Regions from separate parts of the Rhizobium sp. AN80A genome, predicted to be linked through region 1. Evidence: riboswitches for the same ligand, from Rfam matches in the RefSeq annotation. Region 1 holds a riboswitch; the other holds the start of a gene.
What was found. Region 1 has a riboswitch for thiamine pyrophosphate ahead of thiM (hydroxyethylthiazole kinase). Riboswitches for the same ligand answer to the same signal wherever they lie in the genome.

Region 2: linked by a shared signal. The riboswitch ahead of P3R82_RS02135 (YkoF family thiamine/hydroxymethylpyrimidine-binding protein) and the one ahead of thiM (hydroxyethylthiazole kinase) in region 1 are both predicted to bind thiamine pyrophosphate.

Annotation. Positions count from the first base shown of each region.
Region 1 covers NZ_JASJPX010000001.1:99,023-103,432, reverse strand. The annotation lists gene P3R82_RS00495 (3-oxoacyl-ACP reductase) at 1-88, opposite strand, end outside; partial or broken gene thiD (bifunctional hydroxymethylpyrimidine kinase/phosphomethylpyrimidine kinase) at 85-905, opposite strand; gene thiE (thiamine phosphate synthase) at 902-1,537, opposite strand; gene thiM (hydroxyethylthiazole kinase) at 1,534-2,337, opposite strand; TPP riboswitch at 2,386-2,481, opposite strand; gene P3R82_RS00475 (Lrp/AsnC ligand binding domain-containing protein) at 2,548-3,015, opposite strand; gene putA (trifunctional transcriptional regulator/proline dehydrogenase/L-glutamate gamma-semialdehyde dehydrogenase) at 3,139-4,410, shown strand, end outside.
Region 2 covers NZ_JASJPX010000001.1:449,525-453,934, reverse strand. The annotation lists gene cysW (sulfate ABC transporter permease subunit CysW) at 1-287, opposite strand, end outside; gene cysT (sulfate ABC transporter permease subunit CysT) at 290-1,111, opposite strand; gene cysP (thiosulfate ABC transporter substrate-binding protein CysP) at 1,346-2,332, opposite strand; TPP riboswitch at 2,641-2,751, shown strand; gene P3R82_RS02135 (YkoF family thiamine/hydroxymethylpyrimidine-binding protein) at 2,744-3,352, shown strand; gene P3R82_RS02130 (ABC transporter permease) at 3,388-4,212, shown strand; partial or broken gene P3R82_RS02125 (ABC transporter ATP-binding protein) at 4,209-4,410, shown strand, end outside.

The sequences.
Region 1 (4,410 bases):
CGCGGGCAAAAGCCCGGGCGATCGCCGCCCCGAGCCCGCGCGCTGCGCCGGTTACGATCACCGTCTGCTCACTGAGCGGCAATGTCATTTCGCGTATCCTTCCTCTGTCGTCCAAAGTGCGTGAAAGTGCTGGACCGGGCCATGTCCCGAGCCGACGTCGAGCCTGTCGGCCGCGCCACCGCGCCGGCGAGATACGACTTCGCGGCGGCCACCGCTTGCGGCAGCGCCACGCCGTTGGCGAGCTCCGCCGCCAGCGCGCTCGACAGCGTGCAGCCGGTGCCGTGGGTGTTTGCCGTCGGGATCCTGACGGCCTCGAACCAGGTGAGACCATCTTCCGTTGCCAGCACGTCGGGGCTCTGGTCGCCCCCGAGATGGCCACCTTTCACAAGGACGGCGGCTGGACCCAGCGCGCGCAGCGCCTCGGCCTGCTCGCCCATCTCCCGGCGGCTCTTGGCCACATCGATGCGCAGCAGCGCGGCCGCTTCGGGTAGATTGGGTGTCAGCAGCGTCGCAAGCGGCAACAGCCGGCGCAGAAGGACATCGACGGCGGAGGGATCGAGAAGCTTCGCCCCACCCTTGGCCACCATGACCGGATCGAGCACGATCGGGATATCAGGATGAAGCTGGAGCACGTCGGCGACCGCATCTGCGATTTCGGCACTGGCGATCATGCCGATCTTGACCGCATCGACGCGGACATCCGCGAACACGGCCTGGATCTGATCGGCCACGAAGCCGGGCGGGACAAGGTGAACGCCGGATACGCCCCGCGTGTTCTGCGCGGTCAACGCGGTGAGCGTCGCCATGCCATAGACGCCGCGCGCCGCGAATGCCTTCAGGTCAGCCTGGATGCCGGCGCCGCCGGATGGATCGGAGCCGGCGATGGAGAGAGCATTCCGGATCATCGCGACCTCCCCTGGATAGCCTCTGATAGCTCGCGGGCGGCACCGTGAGGGTCCGATGTTCCACAGATCGCCGAGACGACGGCGATCCCATCGGCGCCGGCGGCAAAAACACCGCTGACATGCGCCAGCTTGAGCCCACCAATCGCGACCGACGGAACCGGGCAGACGGCGGCGAGACGCGCCAGGCCGTCGAACCCGATCGGCGGCTTGTGGTCCGGCTTGGTCTGCGTCGCGAAGACCGGCCCGATACCGGCATAGTCGACCGATGCGGGATCGACAGCCCTCGCCAGGACCTCTGTCTCCACCGACAGGCCGAGGATCATGTCAGGCCCGATCCGCTCGCGCGCGGCGCGCACGACCATATCGTCCTGGCCGACATGCAGCCCATCGGCGCCGATCGCGATGGCCGCATCGACATCATCGTTGACGACAAGCAGTGCACCGGTGCCGGCGAGCGCTTCCTTCAGAACAAGGCCGGTCTCGATCATCCGCGCGGTGGAGGCGGTCTTGTCGCGGAGCTGCACCACGGTGGCGCCACCGTCGACGGCTCGCCTTGCGGTTTCGACCATGCCAATGCCGGCGCAGAGCTCGGGATCGAGGACGAGATAGAGCGATAGATCGATCCTTCTCATAGCATCCGCACCCGTGCATTTTTGTCGACGGCGATGCCGTCGATCGCAGCGAGGGCGTCGAGGAACCGCCAGGAAAATGATCCCGGCCCGTCAGCGACCCGCGCCGCCTCTTCGCCGGCGACGGCGAACAGCGCGAGCGCCGCGACTGTCGCCTCGAACGGCGCATCGGGCCGGCTGGCTGCGAAGGCGCCGACGAGGCATGTCAGCGAGCAGCCGAGCGCCGTCACCTGCGGCATCAGCGATGAGCCGCCCTCGATGCGGCAGCCGCGCGCGCCGTCGGTCACGAAATCGACCTCGCCGGTGACCGCCACGATGGCGTGGTACTTGCTCGCGATTTGGCTTGCCGCAGCTTCGGCCTGTTCCACGGGGTCACGGCTGTCGACGCCATGCCCCCGGCTTTCGCCACCGGCGAGCGCGATGATTTCGGACGCGTTGCCGCGAATGATGGTCGGACGAAGCGCCAACAGGTCCGCGACGGCCCGTTTGCGAAAAGCGGTCGCGTAGTGCGCGACGGGATCGAGAACCCATGGCCTGGCGCTGGCGCCCGCCGATGCGGCGGCGGCGCGCATGCCGTTCATCCAGCTCGGCGAGAGCGTGCCGATGTTAACAGTCAGCGCGCCGGAGATGGCCGCGAACTCGCCGGCCTCTTCCTCGGCATGCACCATGGCGGGCGAAGCGCCGGCTGCCAGCAGCACGTTGGCGGCGATATTCATCGCGACGAAATTGGTGATGCACTGAACGAGCGGCTTTCGCGCGCGCATGGCATCGAGCATAGAACCGGGAGATCTGTCGTCTTTCATCATGCCCCTTTCGGGCGGGGCAAGACGCGGGAACCCTGATAGCAATGCCGAAGGGTCCGAGCGACTCCCTCCGCCAGCATTATCTGGTTCAGGTTCGAAGGGTACTTCTCAGTCTGCCGTCGGCAAACGCCCCTGTCTCTCAATGGCTCTGTTCTGTCAGAGAAGACGATTGCTGTCACGCGTAAAATGATGGCGGCTCAAAGCCGCCGGTCAGGCGCCGTTCTCCTTGATCGCTTCCATTGCAACGAAGGTCGACGTGTTGGCGACGAAGGGAAGACTGGAGATCTTTTCCCCCAGAACGAGGCGATAGTTGGCGATATCGGACGTGCGTATCTTCAGGAGATAGTCGAATGCGCCCGCGATCATGTGGCACTCCTCGACTTCCCGCAGCTTGCGAACCGCGACGTTGAACGCGTTCAGCGCATTCTCCCTGGTATCGGAGAGTTTCACCTCGGTAAACGCCACATGGTTGCGGCCGAGCTTGTTGACGTCGATGATGGCGCGGAAGCCGAGAATATAGCCATCCTCTATCAGCCGCTTGAGCCTGACCTGGCAGGGCGTATTGGAAAGACCCACGCGCTTGGCAAGGTCTGTCACCGACATCCGGCCATCGGCGACGAGCGCGTCGAGTATGCGCTGATCGAATTGGTCGATTTCCCTGATATTTCCGGCGCTCATCACAAGAATTCCCCTCCGCACGAATATTGATTAGCGCGTTAGATAACTAAACGCTCGAAATCAAGTGAAATTGACTTTCTGAAATCTGCTAGCTTCGCGACATTGGCGGATCAGGAGCCCAGCATGACAAACACCACCGACGCGGTAGCGGCCGAAGTCACACTAGAGCAGGCAAACGGCTCTGCAAATCCCTTTGACGGTTTCGCCCCGCCAATCCGCCAGCAGAGCGACCTGCGCCGCGCGATCACGGCCGCCTACCGCACGCCGGAAACGATCTGCGTGCCACGTCTGGTTGAGGCCGCCGCCCTTCCCGATCACGTCAGAAAGGCCGCTGCCGACACCGCCCGCAAGCTGATCGAGGCGTTGCGCGCCAAGCACAAGGGCACCGGCGTCGAGGGACTGGTCCACGAATATTCGCTCTCCAGCCAGGAGGGCATCGCGCTGATGTGTCTGGCCGAGGCGCTGCTGCGCATTCCCGACACGGCCACGCGTGACGCTCTTATCCGCGACAAGATTTCCGAGGGCGACTGGAAGGCGCATCTCGGCGGCGGTCGCTCGCTCTTCGTCAACGCCGCGACCTGGGGCCTCGTCGTCACCGGCAAGCTGACATCGACCGTCGCCGACCGCAGCCTTTCGGCCGCGCTGACCCGGTTGATAGCCCGCTGCGGCGAACCGGTGATCCGCCGGGGTGTCGACATGGCGATGCGGATGATGGGCGAGCAGTTCGTCACCGGCGAGACCATCGACGAAGCTCTTCAGCGGGCGAAGCCGCTCGAGCAGCGCGGCTTCCGCTATTCCTACGACATGCTGGGCGAAGCCGCGACCACGGGCGCCGACGCGAAGCGCTACTACAAGGATTACGAGACCGCGATCCACGCCATCGGCAAGGCGTCTGATCGCCGGGGCATCTACGAAGGGCCGGGTATCTCGATCAAGCTTTCGGCTCTGCATCCACGCTACGCGCGCGCGCAGAGCGCCCGCGTCATGGACGAGTTGCTGCCGAAGGTGAAGGCGCTGGCGCTGATCGCCAAGTCCTACGATATCGGCCTGAACATCGATGCCGAGGAGGCCGATCGCCTCGAACTGTCGCTCGATCTGCTGGAGACGCTCTGTCTCCACCCCGATCTGGAGGGCTGGAACGGCATGGGCTTCGTCGTGCAGGCCTATGGCAAGCGCTGCCCATTCGTGCTGGATTTCATCATCGACCTGGCGCGCCGTGCCGGCCGCCGCATCATGGTGCGCCTTGTGAAGGGCGCTTACTGGGATGCGGAAATCAAGCGCGCGCAGGTCGATGGCCTCGCGGACTTCCCGGTGTTCACCCGCAAGATCTACACCGACGTTTCCTACATCGCCTGTGCCAGGAAGCTTCTGGCGGCAACCGACGCCGTCTTCCCG
Region 2 (4,410 bases), 350 kb from region 1:
TCGAACTTGGTGATCGCCCATGCGGCGGCAACGCCGAAGGCGGTGTTGACAGGCACGGCGATCAGCGCTGTCAGCACCGTCAGCATGATTGCATGCCGCGTGTCGGGACTGGCGATCGTGGCGCTATAGACCTGCCAGCCCTTGGCGAAGGCTTCGACCCCGATGATGACAAGCGGCGCCAGGACGAGGAAAGCGCCGATGACGAGTACAAGGCCGATCAAGGTGCGCCTGACGATCGGCTGGTCGCCGACGCGCGGCGGTTTGCGGTGGGTGGGAATGCTGCTCATGATCAGTTCCTCACCGTGTATCGCAGCGCCCGCGCCTGCATCCAGTTGGTGATCGCCAGCATCACGAAGGCAGTCAGCAACAGGACGGAGGCAATCGCGGCGGCGGCCTGGTAGTCGTATTCCTCGAGCCGGATGAAGACGAGAAGTGCCGTGATCTCCGTCGACATCGGCTGATTGCCGGCGATGAAGATGATGGCGCCGAACTCGCCGAGCGAACGGGCGAAGGATAGAGACACGCCGGCAAGCAGGGCTGGCGTCAGCAAGGGCAGCATGACCTTGCGGAAGATCGTCCAGTCCGAGCCGCCAAGCGACTGCGCCGCCTCTTCGTAGGCCGGGTCGAGATCCTCCAAAACAGGCTGCACGGTGCGAACGATGAAGGGAAGACTGGTGAAGCACATGGCGATCATGATACCGATCGGCGTATAGGCGACCTTGATGCCGACACCTTCAAGCACAGAGCCGAACCAGCCGTTCGCAGCAAACAGCGTCGTGAGAGCGATGCCGGCCACCGCCGTCGGCAGCGCGAACGGCAGATCGACCATCGCATCGACGAGCCGCCAGCCGGGAAAGCGATAGCGCGTCAGCACCCAGGCGAGCGCGAAGCCGAAGAACAGGTTGAATGTCGTGGCGCCGAGCGCCGAAAGCACGGTGACCCGATAGCTTGCGAGCGCGCGCGTGGACGAGACGATGCGCCAGTAATCCTCCAGCCCGAGGCTCGCTGCCTTGAACACCAGCGCCGCCAGAGGCAGAACGACGATGAGGCCGACATAGAGAAGGGTCACTCCCAGCGACAGCCGTAACCCGGGCAGGACATTGCGTCTCAAGCGGTCATTCCCTTATCAATGCAAAGCCGACAAAATTCATCAGGCCGCCGTTCGGGCGTCGCTTGGCGTGACATCCCTCATTCCTGTGCTTGTCACAGGAATCCAGCGACCCGACGTCTGTCGGGTCATATGACTCTTTCAGCCCAAAGACTTGGGCTGACTGGATTCCTGTGACAAGCACAGGAATGAGGGTGGTGGATATAGTGCCCCTGTGAAGAACTAGGTTACCGAACGTTATCGGCTGCCATAGAGCTTGTCGAGGACGCCGCCGGAGGCGAAGTGCTCCTTCTGGATCTTTTCCCAGCCGCCGAACGTATCGTTGACGTTGACAAGGCGGATCGCCGGAAACTGATCCTTGAACTCGCCGGCCACCTTCTCGTTGCGAACGCGATGACCGAACTGCGCGGCGATCCGCTGGCCATCCTCCGTATACAGGAAGTCGAGATAGGATTTCGCAAGCGCCTCGGTGCCATGCTTGGCGGCGACCTTGTCGACCACGGCCACGGGGAATTCCGCAAGCAGGCTGACCGACGGGATCACGCCCTGCACCTTGTCGGAGCCGTACTGCTTCTCGATGCCGCGGGTCTCGGCCTCGAAGGTGATCAGCACGTCGCCGGTCTCGCGCTCGACGAAGGTTGTCGTCGACGCGCGGCCGCCGGTGTCGAAGACCGGCACGTTGTCGAAGATCTTGGTGATGTAGGCTTCGATCTTTCCTTCGTCGCCATTGTAGGCTTCCTTGGCCCAGGCGTAGGCCGCGAGATAGGTGTAGCGCGCGTTGCCCGAGGTCTTCGGGTTCGGGAAGACCGCGCGTACGTCGTCACGGGCGAGATCGCCCCAGTCCTTGATGTTCTTCGGGTTGCCGGCGCGCACGAGGAAAGATGGGAAGGAGTAGAACGGCGAAGCGTTGTTCGGAAACGCCTTGGCCCAATCCTTGGAAACGAAACCGTTCTTCGCGAGGAAATCGATGTCCGTCGACTGGTTGAAGGTAACGACGTCGGCTTCGAGGCCCTCGATGATCGAGCGCGCTTGCTTGGACGTGCCGGCATGCGACTGATCGATCGTAATGCCCGGATTTTGCTTGATGAAGGCTTCGTTCTCGGAAGCGAAAAGCTCGCGCGAAACGTCATAGGATGCGTTGAGAAGCTTTGTCGGCTCCTGGGCATGCGCCTGAACGGAGAAAAGGGCGGCAAGCGCTGTGCCGAGAATCAGAAGGCGGTTCATCTATCGCTCCGGTGTTTCATTGTGCGTTGAAACTAATCTGACAGCGCCCGGATCGCGAGGAACCACTGCCCCCGGTTGCCGACTGGCTTAGAAATTCTGTCCCTTTTTCGCCATATTTCGCGGCGCTTTTACTTCAGGCGATGCGTGAACCATATTATGACCGCTGCCTAAGTTGCTGCTAATAAAATGTTTTCCCGACGGACCCAAGACGATCCTCCCTTAAGGCCATGGTGACAAAGCCCTGCGGGGACATGGCTCTTCGGTCCGCGATATTGCTCTTGCGCTCGTTCAGCCTTTGACGTATCACCCACCCATCACAGGGGTGCTCCGTAATGCCGGGGCTGAGATACGATCGCATGATCGTGGACCCTCAAGCTGATCTGGATAATGCCAGCGGAGCGAGGTAGAGCGATGTTTTCCGGCGCACAGATTTCCCTGTATCCCATGACCGACGATTTCGTCGGTGTCATAACGCGTGCGCTTGCCGCGCTCGATCCCCATCGCGACCGGTTGCGGATCGAGACGGACGACATCTCGACGCTGATCATCGGCACGCCCGACGTCGTCTTCGCCGCCATGCGCGATCTGTTCGCGGCCGCCGCCAGCAGTGGCGAGCATTGCGTACTGCACGCGACCATCTCGCGCGGCTGCCCCGGGGAGCCTGATGATCCGATCTGCCAGACGCCTGAACTGACCGGCCCGATGGCGCCGCTCGACGAGCGGAAGGCACGGGCGCATCAGGCGGTCAAGGACGCAGTCGTTATCGGCCAGGAAGCGGCAGCGCAGTTTTCGCTTTATACGCTCGGGATCGACGGCCACATGGACGAGATCTATGGCTGCATCGACTTCCTGAAGAATTCCGGCGTCTTCGAGAAATCGAAGAACTTCTGCACGAAGCTGCGCGGCGATACCGGTGCCGTATTCTCGACGGTGCACGAGGCGCTGGTGCGCTTCGGCCCGCCGGCGGGCCATGTGACGATCGACCTTACCGTCTCGGCCAACAGCCCTTCGAAGCGCTAAGCGCCGCACCGCGCGCGCCCAAACCGGTTGGTCCCATGTCGACATCACGTCCGCCCGCATGGCAGGTCGTTCGCGACCTGCACCATCACATCCGTACCGGCCTCGGCCGGGCGCTGCCGGCCATCGTGGCCGTCTGCCTTCTGGTGGCAGCCTGGGAGGCCTATGTGCGCCTGTCGGGCATTTCGCCCACGACCCTGCCCGCGCCGTCGCGCGTTCTGGCGCAGACCTTCCAGTCGCGGTGGGCCCTGTTCGACAACGTGGTGCCGACATTGCGCGCCACGCTTGCCGGCTTCGGCTGTTCGCTGGCATTGGCCTTCATCCTGTCGGTGCTGCTCGATTTCTGTCAGCCCCTGCGTCGGGCGCTGTTTCCGCTCTTCATCATCAGCCAGACGCTGCCGCTGGTCGCCATCGCGCCGCTGATCGTGCTGTGGTTCGGCTTCGGCCTGATGCCGAAGATTCTGCTTGTCGCGCTTGTCACCTTCTTTCCGATGCTGGTGGCGCTCTGCCAGGGCTATCAATCGACCGAAGACGAGTTGCAGCAACTGGTCGCCTCGATGGGGGCGCCGCGCTGGAAGCAGTTCCTGCTCGCGCGCCTGCCGTCCGCCTTGCCCTTCTTCTTCGCCGGGCTGCGTATATCCATCACCTACGCCGTGGTCGGCGCGATCTTCGCGGAATATGCCGGCGCCGCCAAAGGGCTCGGCATCTACATGCTGAACGCCAAGAACAACTTTCGGCCCGACCTGGTTCTGGCCGCCGTGCTCGTCAGCGCCGTGCTGACCCTGACGCTCTTCGGCCTCACCGTCATAGCCGAACGCCTGGCCATGCCATGGACGAGACGCGGAAAGGGCGGAACCAGATGAGCGCTCCACGCCTGGAACTCGACCGCGTCACCTGCAGCTACGACGAAACCGCCGTCCTTTCGGATATCTCGTTGACGGTCAGGCCCGGCGAGTTCGTCTCCATTCTCGGGCCGTCGGGATCGGGAAAGTCCACGCTGTTCAAGCTCCTCACCGGCGCACGGCGTCCTGACGGAGGCAGCATGCGCTTCGATGGTCGCG